One region of the Streptomyces sp. CNS606 genome, then DNA from elsewhere that is predicted to be linked to it. Evidence: riboswitches for the same ligand, from Rfam matches in the RefSeq annotation. Region 1 holds a riboswitch; the other holds the start of a gene.

Region 1 (7,245 bases):
AGCGGGTCGTTCGCGTTCGCCGAGCCGCTGCCGTCGGAGCCGGTGCGGCTGCTGCTGCGGCTCGGCGGCTCGGCGCTGGCCGTCTCGGTGCTGCTCGCCCTCCCCCGGCACGACGCCGCGCCACGAGCCGGGACGGCGGCTCGGGCGGCGCCGCGGCTCGTCGGGCGGACTCTCAGCGCCACCGGACGCACCCCGCTGCTCCCGCACCTGACCCCTCACCCGGAAGGCCGCCCGCATGTCCCCCGATGACCCGTTGCTCGGTATCCTCGCCTGCCCGCTCGACAAGGGCCCGCTGGCCCTGCTGGAGGACGAACAGGTCCTCTACAACCCGCGGTTGCGGCGCCGCTACCGCGTCGTGGACGCCGTGCCGCAGCTGCTTCCCTCGTCCGGGGAGCAGGTCTCGGAGCGGGAGCACGCCGCGATCCTGGAGCGACTCGGTCCCGACGTCCCGGAGGAGCCGGCTCCGTGACCCTCGCCGCGCGGCTGGCGCCGCGTCTTCCGGCCCGGCCCGTGAACGTCGCGACGGACCTGCTGTACCCGCGGTTCGAGCCGGAGCTTGCCCGGCTGGCGGACTTCTGCCCGCGCGGCGGGACGGCCGTCGACGTCGGCGGCTGGTACGGCCCGTGGACGCGCCGGCTGGCCCGGCGGGCGGACCGGGTGGTGACGGTGGAGCCCGTCCCGCATCTGGCGCGACGGCTGCGGGCGACGAGCCCCCCGAACGTCGAGGTGCTCCAGGCCGCCGCCACCGACCACCACGGCACCGCCACCCTCTGGCTGCCGCACGGCGGGCGCGGCGACCGGGGGGTCTCCTCGCTGGTGCGCCGCGAGGTCCACCGCAGCGCGGTCGACGTGTCCTGCCTGGCCCTGGACGAACTGGAGTTGCACGGGCTCACTCTCGTCAAGGTCGACGTGGACGGCAGCGAAGCGGCCGTGCTGCGCGGCGCGGAGGAGACGCTGCGCCGCGAACGGCCCGCGCTGTTCGTCGAGTTGGAGCAGCGTATCCAGCCGGTCGGACCGGTGCTGTCGTACCTGTCCGCGCTGGGCTACACGGGCTGGGTGCGGCCGGCCCGCCGGTGGCTGCCGCTGGCGTCGTTCGACCTCGCCGGGCACCAGGCCCGTACCGCGCACGTGGCCGAACACGGCCTGCTTCGCCGTTCTCTGGCCCCGCACCGCCGGTACGTCAACTCGGTGCTGTTCCTCCCGTCCGGGAGTCGGCCCGGAGCCGGGTGACCCCCGGCCTGCGACGGGGGCGCGCGGTGTGACGAACGTCCACCCGGAACCGCGGTCCGTCGGGCCGGCGATGGTTGTGGCGGTGAACTGCGGCGGTCTACTGTCGCAGGGCCTTGGTGTTCGGGAAACCGGTGCGGAACCGGTGCGGCCCTCGCCACTGTGATCGGGAAGTCCGGCTCCTCCCCCGTCGAGGGAAGCCACTGGCACGCCGCGGGAGACCGCGCGGGCCGGGAAGGCGGAGACCGGGCGGCATGACCCGTCAGCCAGGAGACCGGCCGGGGCGCGTCGTCCATCCACGAGGTGCTGGAGAGGTCTCACCCGACATGCACATAGCCGAGGGGTATCTGCCCCCGTGGCACGCGGTCGCCTGGAGCGCCGCCGCCGCTCCGTTCGTCGTCCACGGCGTCCGCACACTGACCCGCGAGGTCCGGGAACACCCGGAGTCCACCCTGCTGCTCGGCGCCTCCGGCGCCTTCACCTTCGTCCTGTCCGCCCTCAAGATCCCTTCCGTGACGGGAAGTTGCTCGCATCCCACGGGCACCGGCCTGGGCGCCATCCTGTTCCGGCCGCCGATCATGGCGGTACTGGGCACCCTCACCCTGCTCTTCCAGGCGCTGCTGCTGGCACACGGCGGCCTGACCACGCTGGGCGCCAACGCGTTCTCGATGGCGATCGTGGGGCCCTGGGCCGGGTACGGCGTCTACCGGCTGCTGCGGCGGAGCGGTGCGCCGCTGATGGCCGCGGTGTTCTGCGGCGCCTTCGTCGCCGACCTGAGCACGTACTGCGTCACCAGCGTCCAGCTCGCGCTGTCCTTCCCGGACCCGGCAACCGGGTTCGCCGGCGCCCTGGCGAAGTTCGGCGGGATCTTCGCCCTCACCCAGATCCCGCTGGCGGTGAGCGAGGGCCTGCTGACCGTGCTGGTGATGCGACTGCTGACGCGGTCCAGCGCGGGCGAGCTGCGGCGTCTCGGGGTGCTGACGAGGATCGCCGACCGGGCCGCCGCCGCACGGGGCGCGGACCGCACCGAGTCCGAGCAGGAGGAGACGGCCCGATGAAGCGCGACACACGGATCAACCTGCTGCTCGTCGCGGTCGTCGCGGCGCTCGCGGTGCTGCCGCTGGTCCTCGGTCCCGGCGACCACGAGGAGGAGCCGTTCGCGGGCGCCGACGCGCAGGCGGAGACGGCGATCACGGAGAACGCCCCGGACTACGAGCCCTGGTTCTCCCCCCTGTACGAACCGCCGTCCGGCGAGGTGGAGTCGGCGCTCTTCGCGCTGCAGGCGGCACTCGGCGCGGGCGTGCTGGCCTACTACTTCGGGCTGCGCCGCGGCCGGCGCCAGGGCGAGGCGCGGTCCGCGGCGGGCCCGGCGGGTGCTCCCGACCCGTCGGGCCCGTCCGCGGAGGAGGGGGCGGACGGCGGCCGCGACACGCCCGCCTCGGCCTGACCGACCGTGCTGCCCATCGACGCGGCGGCGCACAGCAGCCGCTGGCGCCACCGCCATCCCCTGGAGAAGGCGCTGCTCGGCCTCGGCCTCACGGTGCTGGCGATCAGCCTGCCACCGTGGCCCGGCGCGCCCCTGGTCGCGGCGGCGACCCTGGCCGTGCTGCTGGGCCCGGCCGGCGTGGCCGGGCGCGCGCTGTGGCGGGCCTTCCGGGTGCCGCTGGGCTTCTGCGTGACCGGCGCCGTTCCGCTTCTTTTCCAGCTGGGCGGCGCCGGAGGCGGCCCGGTGCCGTGGCTGGCGCTCGCCCCGGACGGGCCCGTCCGTGCGGGTGAGCTGCTGGCCCGTACTTCGGCGGCTTCCCTCGGCCTGCTGCTGTTCGCGTTCACCACGCCCGTCTCGGACGTGGTGCCGCGCCTGGTACGGGCCGGGGTGCCGCCCGCCGTGGTCGACGTGGCGCTGGTCATGTACCGGATGAGTTTCCTGCTGCTCGACTCCGTGCGGCGGGTCCGTCAGGCCCAGGCCGCCCGGCTGGGCCACACCACGCGGGCGGCGGCCTGGCGGTCCCTCGCGGGGCTCGCCTCGACCGCGTTCGTCCGCGCCTTCGAACGGGCGCAGCGGCTCCACACCGGGCTGGCCGCGCGGGGGTACGACGGGACCCTGCGGGTGCTCGTACCGCCGGCCCGGCTCTCGCCCCGCTTCCTGACGGCCACGGCGCTGCTGCTCGCGGGCCTGGCCGTCCTCGCCCTCACGCTGAGGAGGTTCCCCTGATGATGCCGACGTCGCCGCACCCGCCGCTCGTCACACTGGAGAGCGCCGGTTTCCGCTACGAGGACGGCCCGCCGGTGCTGCAGGATCTCGACTTCGCCGTGCCCGCCGGCCGCTCGCTGGCCGTCCTCGGCCGCAACGGAAGTGGCAAGACCACGCTGCTCCGTGTCCTCTCGGGCGGTCTGCGGCCCACCTCCGGGCGGCTGCTGCTGGAGGGCGGCGAGGTCGCGTACGACCGCCGCGGCCTCACCCGGCTGCGTGCGGCGGTCCAGCTGGTCGTGCAGGACCCGGACGACCAGCTTTTCGCCGCCTCGGTCGGGCAGGACGTGTCGTTCGGCCCGCTGAACCTGGGCGTGCCCGAGCCGGACGTGCGCCGCCGGGTGGCCGAGGCGCTGGAGGCGCTGGACATCACGGAGCTGCGCGACCGGCCGACACACCTGCTCTCCTACGGGCAGCGGAAGCGGGCGGCGATCGCCGGGGCGGTGGCGATGCGGCCGCGGCTGCTGATCCTCGACGAGCCCACGGCGGGCCTCGACCCGCACGGGCAGGAGCGGCTGCTCGCCGTCCTCGGCGGGCTCCAGCGGTCCGGAACGACCGTGGTGATGGCGACGCACGACGTCGACCTGGCGGTCCGCTGGGCGCAGGACGCGGCGGTGCTCACCCCGAACGGGCTGCGCACCGGGCCGGCGGCGGCGCTCCTCGCCGACCCGGACCTGCCGGCGTCGGCCGGGCTGCGCCTGCCCTGGGCCACCGCCGTGGCCGCCGCTCTGCGCGCCCACGGCCTGCTCGCCGACGGTGCGGCCGGCCCCCGCACCCCGGAGGAGACCGCAGCCTGGTCGGCCTCCGCCCGCCCCGGCCCCCCTGTGCGGGGGGCCTGAGCCCGTCACGCGGACTTGCGGGGGCTGCGCTTCGTCGCGGTGGTCTTCTTGGCGGTCTTCTTCGCCGCCGTCTTCGCCGTCGTCTTCTTGGCGGTCTTCTTCGCCGTGGACTTCTCGGCCGCCGTGCTCTTCCTGCTCGCCGTGCTCTTCTTGGCGGGGGCCTTCTTCGCGGCCTTCCTGGACGCCGTCTTCTTCTGCGGGAGCTGGTGCACCTCCGCTTCGCCGTCGTCCTCGCCACGCGACTGCCGGGCGGCCTGCACCGAGTTCTCCAGCACGGACATCAGGTCGACGACCTTGCCCTCGCGGGGTGCCGGCGCGCCGACGGGCAGCGGCTCGCCCGCCTCCTTCGCGTCGACCATCGCCTCGAGCGCCTCGCGGTACTCGTCGTGCAGGTCGTCGAGGTCCAACTCGCCGAGGGTCTCCATCAGCGCGTCGGCCAGGTCCAGCTCCTGGTCGCGGACGCTGACGTTCTCGCCGGGCGCCATCCCGTCGGCGGAGCGGACCTCGTCCGGCCAGAGCATGGTGTGCAGGGTGAGGGTGTCCTGGTAGACGCGGAGCATGCCGAGGCTCTCCCGGTTGCGCAGCGCCAGCTTCGCGACGGCGACCCGGCCGGAGCGGGCCAGCGCCTCGCGCAGCAGTACGTACGGCTTGGCGGCACTCTGCCCGTCGCCGGTGAGGAAGTACGAGCGGTCCAGCCGGATGGGGTCGATGTCCTCGGCCGGGAGGAAGCCGAGGATCTCCACGGTCTTGGCCGTGGGCAGCGGCAGGGCGGCGAGGTCGTCGTCGGTGATCTCGACGTGGCTGCCGTCGACGGTCTCGTACGCCTTGCCGATCTCCTCGCTCGGCACCTCCTCGCCGTCCAGCTCGCACACCTTGCGGTAGCGGATGCGGCCGCCGTCGGTGGTGTGGATCTGGCGGAAGGAGACGCCGTGGCTCTCGGTGGCGGAGACCACCTTGATCGGGATGGAGACCAGGCCGAAGGAGATGGCCCCCTTCCAGATGGAACGCATCGATTTGTCCCTTCTGTGGGATTCTTTCGAGTATGCCCATCACGGAGATCGACGGCCACCGCCTCTCCCTCAGCAACCTGGACAAGGTGCTCTATCCGGCGGCCGCGTTCACCAAGGGTGAGGCGATCCACTACTACGTGTCCGTCGCCGACGCCGTCCTCCCCCACCTGAAGGGGCGGGCGGTGTCCTTCCTGCGCTTCCCGGACGGCGTGGACGCGGCCGCGTTCTTCGCCAAGAACGTGCCGCCCGGCACCCCCGACTGGGTGAGGACGGCGGCGGTGGTGCGCACGGGCGAGAAGCGGGAGACCCAGGTGGTGATCGAGGACCTGGCGACACTGGTGTGGGCGGCGAACCTGGCCGCACTGGAGCTGCACACCCACCAGTGGCGGGTGGACGCCCAGCGGCGGGCGGACCGGATCGTCTTCGACCTGGACCCCGGCGAGGGGGCGACGATCCTGGACTGCCGGGAGGTCGGCGTGTGGCTGCGCGACCGGCTCGCGGCGGACGGTTTCTCCGCGCTGGCGAAGACCTCGGGCTCCAAGGGCCTGCACCTGCTCGCCGCGGTGGAGGCGACGGACTCCTCGGCGGTCTCCGCCTACGCCAAGCGGCTCGCGCAGGAGGCGGAGCTGGCGATGCCCGAGCGCGCCCTGCACCGGATGGCCCGGCACCTGCGGGCGGGGAAGGTCTTCGTCGACCACTCGCAGAACTCGTGGGCGAAGACCACCGCCGCCCCCTACACCCTGCGGGCCAGGTCGCAGCCGACCGTCTCCGCTCCCGTCACCTGGGAGGAGCTGGCGGCCGCGGGCACCCCCGACGACCTGGTGTTCACCGCGGAGGACGTCCCCGGGCGGGTGCGGCGCCTCGGCGATCTCATGGCGCCGCTGCTCGACGAGCGGCGGGCCGCCGCCCTCCCCCGGGACTAGGGCCTGTCCGGCGGATCCTTGAGGGTCGGCCCGCGGCGTCTGGTGCATGGGGCTCCCCAGGTCCGCCAGGACCGTGGGGACGCATCGCAAGGCGGAGGACGCGCAGCTCGTGCCTGTCGTACTCGCACGAGGCGACAACGGTGGGGGCACCCCCGTGCCCGAAGGGTCACGGGGGAGAGGTGCCGCAGCCGTCGTCGCGGGCCCGAGAAGATCCGCCGGACAGGTCCTAAACGCCCGCCCTCACCGGCATGGGCTCAGGCGTTGCCGGAGCCCCAGTCGTCGTTCTGCGCGGCGCGCCGGTCGGTCAGCGAGTGGACCTTGTCGCTCACCGCGTCAGGCATGCGGTGCCCGGTCCGCTCGTTCACCGTGTCGTACGCCCGGCTCGCGAACTGGCGGCCGTTCGTCGCCGCGGACTCGGCGGCGTTGCGCACGGCGGGGTTCTCGCTCAGCCGCTGGGCCTGCCGGCGGAGCTGCTCGTAGCGCTCCCGGCCGGCCCGCGCGCCGAGGACGAACCCGATACCCAGGCCGAGGACGAAGCTGACTCGGTACCGCATGACAACCCTTTCGTCGATGCCTCCGCGGGGCCGGACCGGAACGGATTTCGGCGTACCCCGTGGCATGCGCTAATGTATTGCTCGCAGCGAGGGAACGCCCCCGGGAACCGGGCGGTGATCCCCGTGAGGGCAGTCCCCTGTAGCTCAATCGGCAGAGCAGCCGGCTGTTAACCGGCAGGTTACTGGTTCGAATCCAGTCGGGGGAGCACGCCACTCGAAGGGCCCCGGAGACGGGGCCCTTCGTCGTGCGCGGAGGCGTACGGCGAGCGCGGACGAGGAACTCCCGCACGATCCACGCGGGGTACGGCGGAACCGTCCGGCGGGTGCGCGGAGTCCTGGTGTACGGAGATCGTCACGATGGCACCCGTCACGGGCGAGAGATCGTATGAGCAGCTATGCTGCGGCAGACGGCGCGCACGGACGTGTGCGGCGCGCCGCGAGGGG
Region 2 (7,245 bases), on a different contig from region 1:
CCACCCCGCGCCGGATCGAGTCGATCCAGGCGGAGCACGAGTACGGCACCACGATCCCGGTCGTCCCGAGGACGGACAGGCCGCCGAGGATGCCCAGGCGCGGGTTCCACGTCGAGCGGGCGATCTCCTCGCCGTGGTCGACGGACAGGGTGAGCTCCACGTCCCCGCCGCCGCCGTGCGCGGCCGCGACCCGCGCCACGTGGTCCCGCATCATCTGCCGCGGCACGGGGTTCACCGCCGGTTCGCCCACCTCCAGCGGCAGGCCCGGCCGGGTGACCGTGCCGACGCCGGGCCCGGCGCGGAAGACGACGCCGGAGCCGGCGGGCAGCGGCCGTACGGTGGCGCGGACCAGCGCGCCGTGCGTGACGTCCGGGTCGTCGCCGGCGTCCTTCACCACCCCGGCGGTGGCCCATCCGTCGCCGGCCTCCTCCACGGCGAGGGCGAACGACGGAGTCTGCCCCTTGGGGAGGGTGATGGTCACCGGGTCCGGGAACTCGCCGGTCAGCAGCGCCGTGTACGCGGCCGTGGCGGACGCCGTCGCGCAGGCGCCGGTCGTCCAGCCGGGGCGGAGACCGGTGTGCTTCAGTTGGGCGTCCCGCCCGCCCTCACTCACGGCGTCACCCACGAGAGGAGCCCCGCGTGCACGTGCTGATCCTGGGCGGCACGACCGAGGCCCGCCGCCTCGCCGAACTGCTGGCGGACCGGACGGTCTGGCCCGGGCTGCGGGTGACCTCGTCGCTGGCGGGCCGGGTACGGCGGCCGGTGCCGCCGCCGGGCGAGGTGCGCGTCGGGGGCTTCGGCGGCGCGGAGGGCATGGCGCGGTGGCTGCGGGAAAAACGGGTCGACGCGCTCATCGATGCCACCCATCCCTTCGCCGGCACCATCGGCTTCCATGCGGCCCGGGCGGCCGCCACCACCCATGTTCCCCTGCTGGCGGTGCGCCGGCCCGGCTGGGCCCCGGGTCCCGGGGACGACTGGCACCCGGCCGCCGACCTCCCGGCCGCCGCCGCGCTGCTGCCCGCGCTGGGCCGGCGCGTCTTCCTCACCACGGGACGCATGGGTCTGGCCGCTTTCGCGGGGGTCCGCGACGCCTGGTTCCTGGTGCGTACCGTCGACCCGCCTGCGGGGGCGTGCCCCCCGGACGCGGAGGTGCTCCTGGACCGCGGCCCCTTCAGCCTGGCGGGGGAGCGCGAGCTGTTGCGGCGGCACCGGGTGGAGGTGCTGGTCACCAAGGACAGCGGCGGCTCCGCCACCGCCCCCAAGCTGGCCGCCGCCCGGGAGGCGGGCGTCCCGGTGATCCTCGTGCGCCGCCCGCCCGCCCCGGAGGAGGTCGCCGAGGTGTCCACCCCCGCCGCCGCGGCGGCATGGCTGCGCACCACCCTCCGGGGCGGGGGTGGGTGAGGGGGCGGGCGGTTGGGGTGTGCGGCACCGCCTTCCGCAGCGGCCCCGCAGCCCGCAGCCCGCGGCCCGCGGCCTGCGGCCTGCGGCCTGCGACCGGCCACCGGGCTCTCAGCCCTCCGGGTACCGCCGAGGGGTCCAGACGACCTGGTGACCGGTGCCGTCGCCCCTGCCCTCACCGATCCCCTCCCCGCGCGTGGCGACGCGGGTCTGGGAGGAGCCGACGATGAGCAGGGTGCGCATGTCCACCGTGGCCGGGTCGAGGTCGGCGAGGCGGACGACGCGGACGCGTTCGCCCTCCCCGCCCACGTCGCGGGCGACGACCACCGGGGTGTCCGGCGCACGGTGCTCCAGCAGCAGTTCGCGGGCCTTGCCGACCTGCCAGGTGCGGCTGCGCGAGCCGGGGTTGTACAGCGCCAGCACGAGGTCGGCGGCGGCCGCGGCGTGCAGCCGCCGGGCGACGACCTCCCACGGCTTGAGCCGGTCGGACAGGGAGAGCGCCGCGTAGTCGTGCCCCAGCGGCGCGCCCGCGCGCGCGGCGGCCGCGCTGGCGGCGGTCAGGCCGGGCAGTACCCGCACCGGCACGTCGCGGTAGGGCTCCTCCGCCGCGGCCTCCAGCACGGCGGTGGCCATGGCGAAGACGCCCGGGTCGCCGCCGGACACCACCGCCACCCGGCGCCCGCGCCGGGCCAGGTCGAGGGCGAACTCGGCGCGTTCCGCCTCCACCTTGTTGTCCGAGCCGTGGCGGAGCTGACCCGGCCGGACGGGTACCCGGTCCAGGTAGGTGGTGTAGCCGACCAGGTCGTCGGCCGCCGCGAGGGCGCCGCGGGTCTCCGGGGTGAGCCATGAGGGACCGGCCGGGCCGGTGCCGACGACCACCACCTCGCCGTCTCCGGCGGCGCGTTCGGGCCGCGGGGCGTCCACCCGGCTGGGCAGTACGGCCAGGGAGAAGTAGGGCACCGTGCCGGCGTCGGTGCCGGCCAGCCGCCCGGTGCGTTCGCCGGGCATGGTCGCCCGCTCGACGTACAGGGCCTCGTCCAGCCGGCCGGAGCGTTCCACCGCGCGGCGCACGTGCGGGAAGGTGCGGCCGAGCTTCATCACCGCCGCCGCGTCGGTGGCGGCGAGCCGTGCCGTCAGCTCTTCCTCCGGCAGCGTGCCGGGCAGGATCGTCAGCACCTCCTCGCCCTCGACCAGCGGGGTCCCCAGGCGGGCCGCCGCCGCGCTGACCGAGGTGACGCCCGGGATGACCTCGGTCGGGTAGCGGTGGGCGAGCCGCTTGTGCATGTGCATGTAGGAGCCGTAGAAGAACGGGTCGCCCTCCGCGAGCACGGCGACCGTCAGCCCCGCGTCCAGGTGTGCGGCGAGGCGTGCGGCGGCCTCGGTGTAGAAGTCGTCGAGGGCGCCGCGGTATCCGCCGGGATGGTCGGTCCCCTCCGTCGTGACGGGGTAGACCAGCGCCTCCTCGACGTGGTCCTCCCGGATGTGCCGCGCGGCGATGGAACGCGCGATGGAACGGCCGTGGCGGGCGCTGTGGTAGGCGACCACGTCGGCGGCGGCGAGGGCTTCGACGGCGCGCATCGTCATCAACGACGGGTCGCCGGGGCCGAGTCCGACGCCGTACAGCCGTCCCGTACCGGCGGCGGGGTGACCGGTCGCGGAGCAACCGGGGGCGGGGTTGGGGGCGTTCACTCTTCCTCGCTCGCGATCGCGTTGAGCGCGGCCGCGGCGAGCGCGCTGCCGCCGCGCCTGCCGCGTACCACCAGGTGTTCCAGGCCGGCCGGGTGTGCGGCGAGGGCGTCCTTCGACTCGGCCGCGCCGACGAAACCGACCGGCACCCCGATGACGGCGGCGGGGTGCGGGGCTCCCGCGTCGATCATCTCCAGCAGCCGGAACAGCGCCGTCGGCGCGTTGCCGACGGCGACGACGCCGCCGTCCAGCCGGTCGCCCCACAGGTCCATCGCGGCGGCGCTGCGGGTGGTGCCCAGCCGCGCGGCCAGCTCCGGCACGGACGGGTCGGACAGCGTGCACACCACGTCGTTGCCGGCGGGCAGCCGTTTGCGGGTCACGCCGCTGGCCACCATCTGCACGTCGCACAGGACGGGCGCACCGGCACGGAGCGCCGTGCGGGCCCGCGCGACGGCCTCGGGGGAGAAGGCGAGGTCGCGGACGAGGTCGACCATGCCGCAGGCGTGGATCATGCGCACCGCGACCTGCGCCACGTCCGGGGGGAGCCCGTCGAGGTCCGCCTCCGCCCGGATGGTGGCGAAGGACTGCCGGTAGATGGCGGCGCCGTCCTTCTCGTACGCGTAGGCGCCTGCGTGGCCCGCGCCACGGTGGTCGTCGGTCCGGTGCATGGGGGTGGCCCCGCCCCTCTCGGTGGTCCCGGTCGTCTGGTCGCCGCTCATCCGGTCACCCGTCGGCGGTGGTGGTGCGTGCCGCTGCGGCGGCGGTGAGCGCGGCGGCGAACTCCCCGGTGTCGTCCGTGGCGGGCACGGACACCTCGTAGCGGCCGTCGCCGGTGGCGACGGCGTCCACGTGCGGGCCCTTCGGACGTCCGCAGCGACGGGGGCAGCCCGACAGGTACACCGGCAGCGGCGGCCGGGAGTCGTGGGCGGCGGCCGCGGCGAGGGCGTCCGCGCGGACGTCGGACAGCGACGCCGCGCAGCCCGGGCGTCCCGCGCAGGCACCGAGGCCGAACCACGGCGAGGCGGCCGAGGTGACCAGGCCGGCCGCTCCGGTCTCCGCCGACGCGGCGGCCGCCGAAGCCGACGCGAGTCCCGGCACGACGACGCCGCGCCACGGGGTGACGCGGAGTACGCCGCTGCCCCGGGTGAGCGCCAGGTCGGCGAGCAGGCGCGCCTGGTCGGACGTGAGGGTTCCCAGTGGCGCGGTCACGCACAGGACGGCATGCCCGCCCCCGGGCGCCACGACCACGCCGGGCGCGGGTCCCGCCCCTTCGACGTGCGCGCCCGGGGTTGCGCGGCCCGCCCCGGCGGCGTCGCGCACGCGTGGGGCGCCGGCGTCGTGCCCGCCACCGGTGGCGGGGCCCGCGCCCGGTACGGGGGACGGCCGTCCGAAACGGGTGCGCAGCGCCTCGGTGACGGCGGCGGCCGTGTCCGGGGCGTCGGAGAAGCGCCAGGCGCCGGTGCCGAGGGCGAGGAAGGTCTGTGCGGCGTACAGCGCGGCGCCCGGAGCGTCCGCCGCCGGGACGGTGACCGCCGCGCCGGAGGTGCCGACCCGGACCACGGCCGTGGCGGACGCGTCCGCCGGGCCGTCGGCACCCGGCGCGGGCGTCGCCGCCGTCACCGTCACGTCGGCACCCAGCGCGGCGACGTCGCCGCGGCCGTCGTCGAAGGCGAAGAGGAAGCGCCCGGAAAGACCGGCTGCCCCCGGGTCGGCGCACAGCAGGCGGTCCAACTCGCGGACCCACGGCCGGACGTCGGCGTGCCCGCGGGCGTCCAGGCCGGACAGCGGGGTGGCCACCACGTTGCGCACCCGTTCGTGCGCGGCGGAGGGCAGCAGTCCCGCCTCCCGCAGCCGGGCGGCGAGTTCGGCGCCGCAGCCGGCGGCGAGTCCGCGGAGCTGGACGTTGCCACGCGAGGTGAGGTGGAGGGCGCCGTCGCCGAGACGGTCCGCCGTGTCGGCGAGCAGGTGTGCCTGGGCGGCGGTGAGCGCACCGCCGGGCACCCGTACCCGTGCCAGGGCGCCGTCGTCCGCGGCGTGCAGCCGCAGCGCGCCCGGGCAGGCGTCGTCGCGGCCCCGGACGGGGGCCGTGACGGGGGCAGGGCTCGCTGAGGTGCGGCCACGGGGCGTCGGCATCGCGGCGAGCATACAGACGGAAGGCGCCCGGACCGTATGCCCCGGATCACGGCTCGGAGCACCTGCGTTGCGCTTACGATGCTGGTCGGCGGGTCGTACGCCCGTCATCGCCGTTGACGGCGACAGGGGAGGAAGCCCGGTGCGATTCCGGCGCGGTCCCGCCACTGTGAGTCCGGTGCCAAGGAACCGGACGAGCCAGGAACTCCCGCCGTCCGACACCGCCCGGGGCGTGGACACCCCGAGGAAGGCTTCACGTCGCATGCCGCTTTCGCCCGCGGAACGAGACCCGCAGCCCGCCGACTCCCCCGGATCCGCACCCGACTCCTCCGGCTCCCCGGCCGTCCTGCTGCTGTCGACGTCAGACACCGACCTGCTCAGCGCCCGCGCGGCCGGCGGTCCCGTGCGCTACCGCTTCGCCAACCCCTCCCGCCTGGACCTGGACGACCTGCCGGGGCTCCTGGACGGCACCGGCCTGGTCGTCGTCCGGCTGCTGGGCGGGCTGCGGGCCTGGGAGGACGGGCTGGACGCGCTGCTCGCCGGGGACCGGCCGGTGGTGGTGCTGACCGGTGAACAGGCCCCGGACGCCCAGCTGATGGCGGCGTCGACGGTGCCCGTCGGGATCGCCGCCGAGGCGCACCGCTACCTCGCGCACGGCGGTCCCGGCAACCTCGAGCAGCTCGCGCGGTTCCTGTCCGACACAGTGCTGCTCACCGGACACGGCTTCGAGCCGCCCGCCGCCGCGCCGACCTGGGGCCCGCTGGAACGCACGGCCCCCGCACCCGCCGACGGCGCCCCCACGGTCGCCGTCCTCTACTACCGGGCGCACCACATGAGCGGCAACACCGCCTTCGTGGAGGCGTTGTGCGCTGCGCTGGAGGAGGCGGGTGCCCGCGCGCTCCCCCTGTACGTGGCGTCCCTGCGTGCTCCCGAGCCGGAGCTGATCGACGCACTGCGCGCGGCCGACGCGATCGTCACCACCGTGCTGGCGGCGGGCGGCACCCGCCCCGCCGAGGCGTCGGCGGGCGGCGACGACGAGTCCTGGGACGCGGGCGCGCTCACCTCGCTGGACGTGCCGATCCTCCAGGCGCTGTGCCTGACGGGTTCGCGTGCCGCCTGGGAGGAGAACGACGAGGGGGTGTCCCCGCTGGACGCGGCCGGTCAGATCGCCGTGCCGGAGTTCGACGGGCGGCTGATCACCGTGCCGTTCTCCTTCAAGGAGATCGACCCGGACGGCCTGCCCGCCTACGTGCCCGACCGCGAACGGGCCGCCCGCGTCGCGGGGATCGCCCTCCGGCACGCCCGCCTGCGCCACCTGCCGCCCCCGGACAAGCGGATCGCCCTGGTGCTGTCCGCGTACCCGACGAAGCACTCCCGGATCGGCAACGCGGTCGGCCTGGACACGCCCGCCAGCGCCGTGACGCTGCTGCGCCGGCTGCGCGCCGAGGGTTACGACTTCGGCGACGCCGAGATCCCGGGGCTGGCATCCGGAGACGGCGACGAGCTGATCCGCGCCCTGATCGACGCGGGCGGCCACGATCAGGACTGGCTGACCGAGGAGCAGTTGGCCCGGAACCCGGTGCGCATCCCGGCCGCCGACTACCGGCGCTGGTTCGCCGAGCTGGACCCGGCGCTGCGGCAGGCCGTGGAGGAGCACTGGGGGCCGCCGCCGGGGGAGATGTTCGTCGACCGCAGCCGCAACGACGAGGGCGACATCGTGCTCGCCGCGCTGCGGTTCGGGAACCTGCTGGTGCTGATCCAGCCGCCGCGCGGCTTCGGGGAGAACCCGGTCGCGATCTACCACGACCCCGACCTGCCCCCGTCGCACCACTACCTGGCCGCGTACCGCTGGATCGCCGCCCCGGACGGGGAGGGGGGTTTCGGCGCGGACGCGATGATCCACCTGGGCAAGCACGGCAACCTGGAATGGCTGCCCGGCAAGAACGCCGGCCTGTCCGCGGGCTGCGCGCCCGACGCGGCGCTGGGCGACCTGCCGCTGGTGTACCCCTTCCTGGTCAACGACCCGGGCGA

Evidence for each region. Region 1 has a riboswitch for cobalamin ahead of K304_RS0105120 (energy-coupling factor ABC transporter permease). Riboswitches for the same ligand answer to the same signal wherever they lie in the genome.
Region 2: another riboswitch for cobalamin. It lies ahead of cobN (cobaltochelatase subunit CobN); the one in region 1 lies ahead of K304_RS0105120 (energy-coupling factor ABC transporter permease).

What each region holds. Positions count from the first base shown of each region.
Region 1 is NZ_AUFD01000008.1:3,033-10,277, reverse strand. Features, by position in the region: gene K304_RS27365 (DMT family transporter) at 1-249, shown strand, start outside; gene K304_RS0105130 (Trm112 family protein) at 236-469, shown strand; gene K304_RS0105125 (FkbM family methyltransferase) at 466-1,230, shown strand; cobalamin riboswitch at 1,328-1,524, shown strand; gene K304_RS0105120 (energy-coupling factor ABC transporter permease) at 1,554-2,285, shown strand; gene K304_RS0105115 (energy-coupling factor ABC transporter substrate-binding protein) at 2,282-2,674, shown strand; gene cbiQ (cobalt ECF transporter T component CbiQ) at 2,681-3,439, shown strand; gene K304_RS0105105 (ATP-binding cassette domain-containing protein) at 3,439-4,314, shown strand; gene ku (non-homologous end joining protein Ku) at 4,320-5,324, opposite strand; gene ligD (non-homologous end-joining DNA ligase) at 5,357-6,247, shown strand; gene K304_RS0105090 (hypothetical protein) at 6,502-6,801, opposite strand; tRNA gene K304_RS0105085 (tRNA-Asn) at 6,935-7,007, shown strand; tRNA gene K304_RS0105080 (tRNA-Ile) at 7,242-7,245, shown strand, end outside.
Region 2 is NZ_KE384521.1:72,335-79,579, reverse strand. Features, by position in the region: gene K304_RS0120985 (cobalt-precorrin-5B (C(1))-methyltransferase) at 1-613, opposite strand, end outside; gene K304_RS0120980 (cobalt-precorrin-6A reductase) at 640-1,401, shown strand; gene K304_RS0120975 (precorrin-2 C(20)-methyltransferase) at 1,510-3,087, opposite strand; gene K304_RS0120970 (precorrin-8X methylmutase) at 3,084-3,752, opposite strand; gene cobG (precorrin-3B synthase) at 3,808-5,217, opposite strand; cobalamin riboswitch at 5,290-5,441, shown strand; gene cobN (cobaltochelatase subunit CobN) at 5,477-7,245, shown strand, end outside.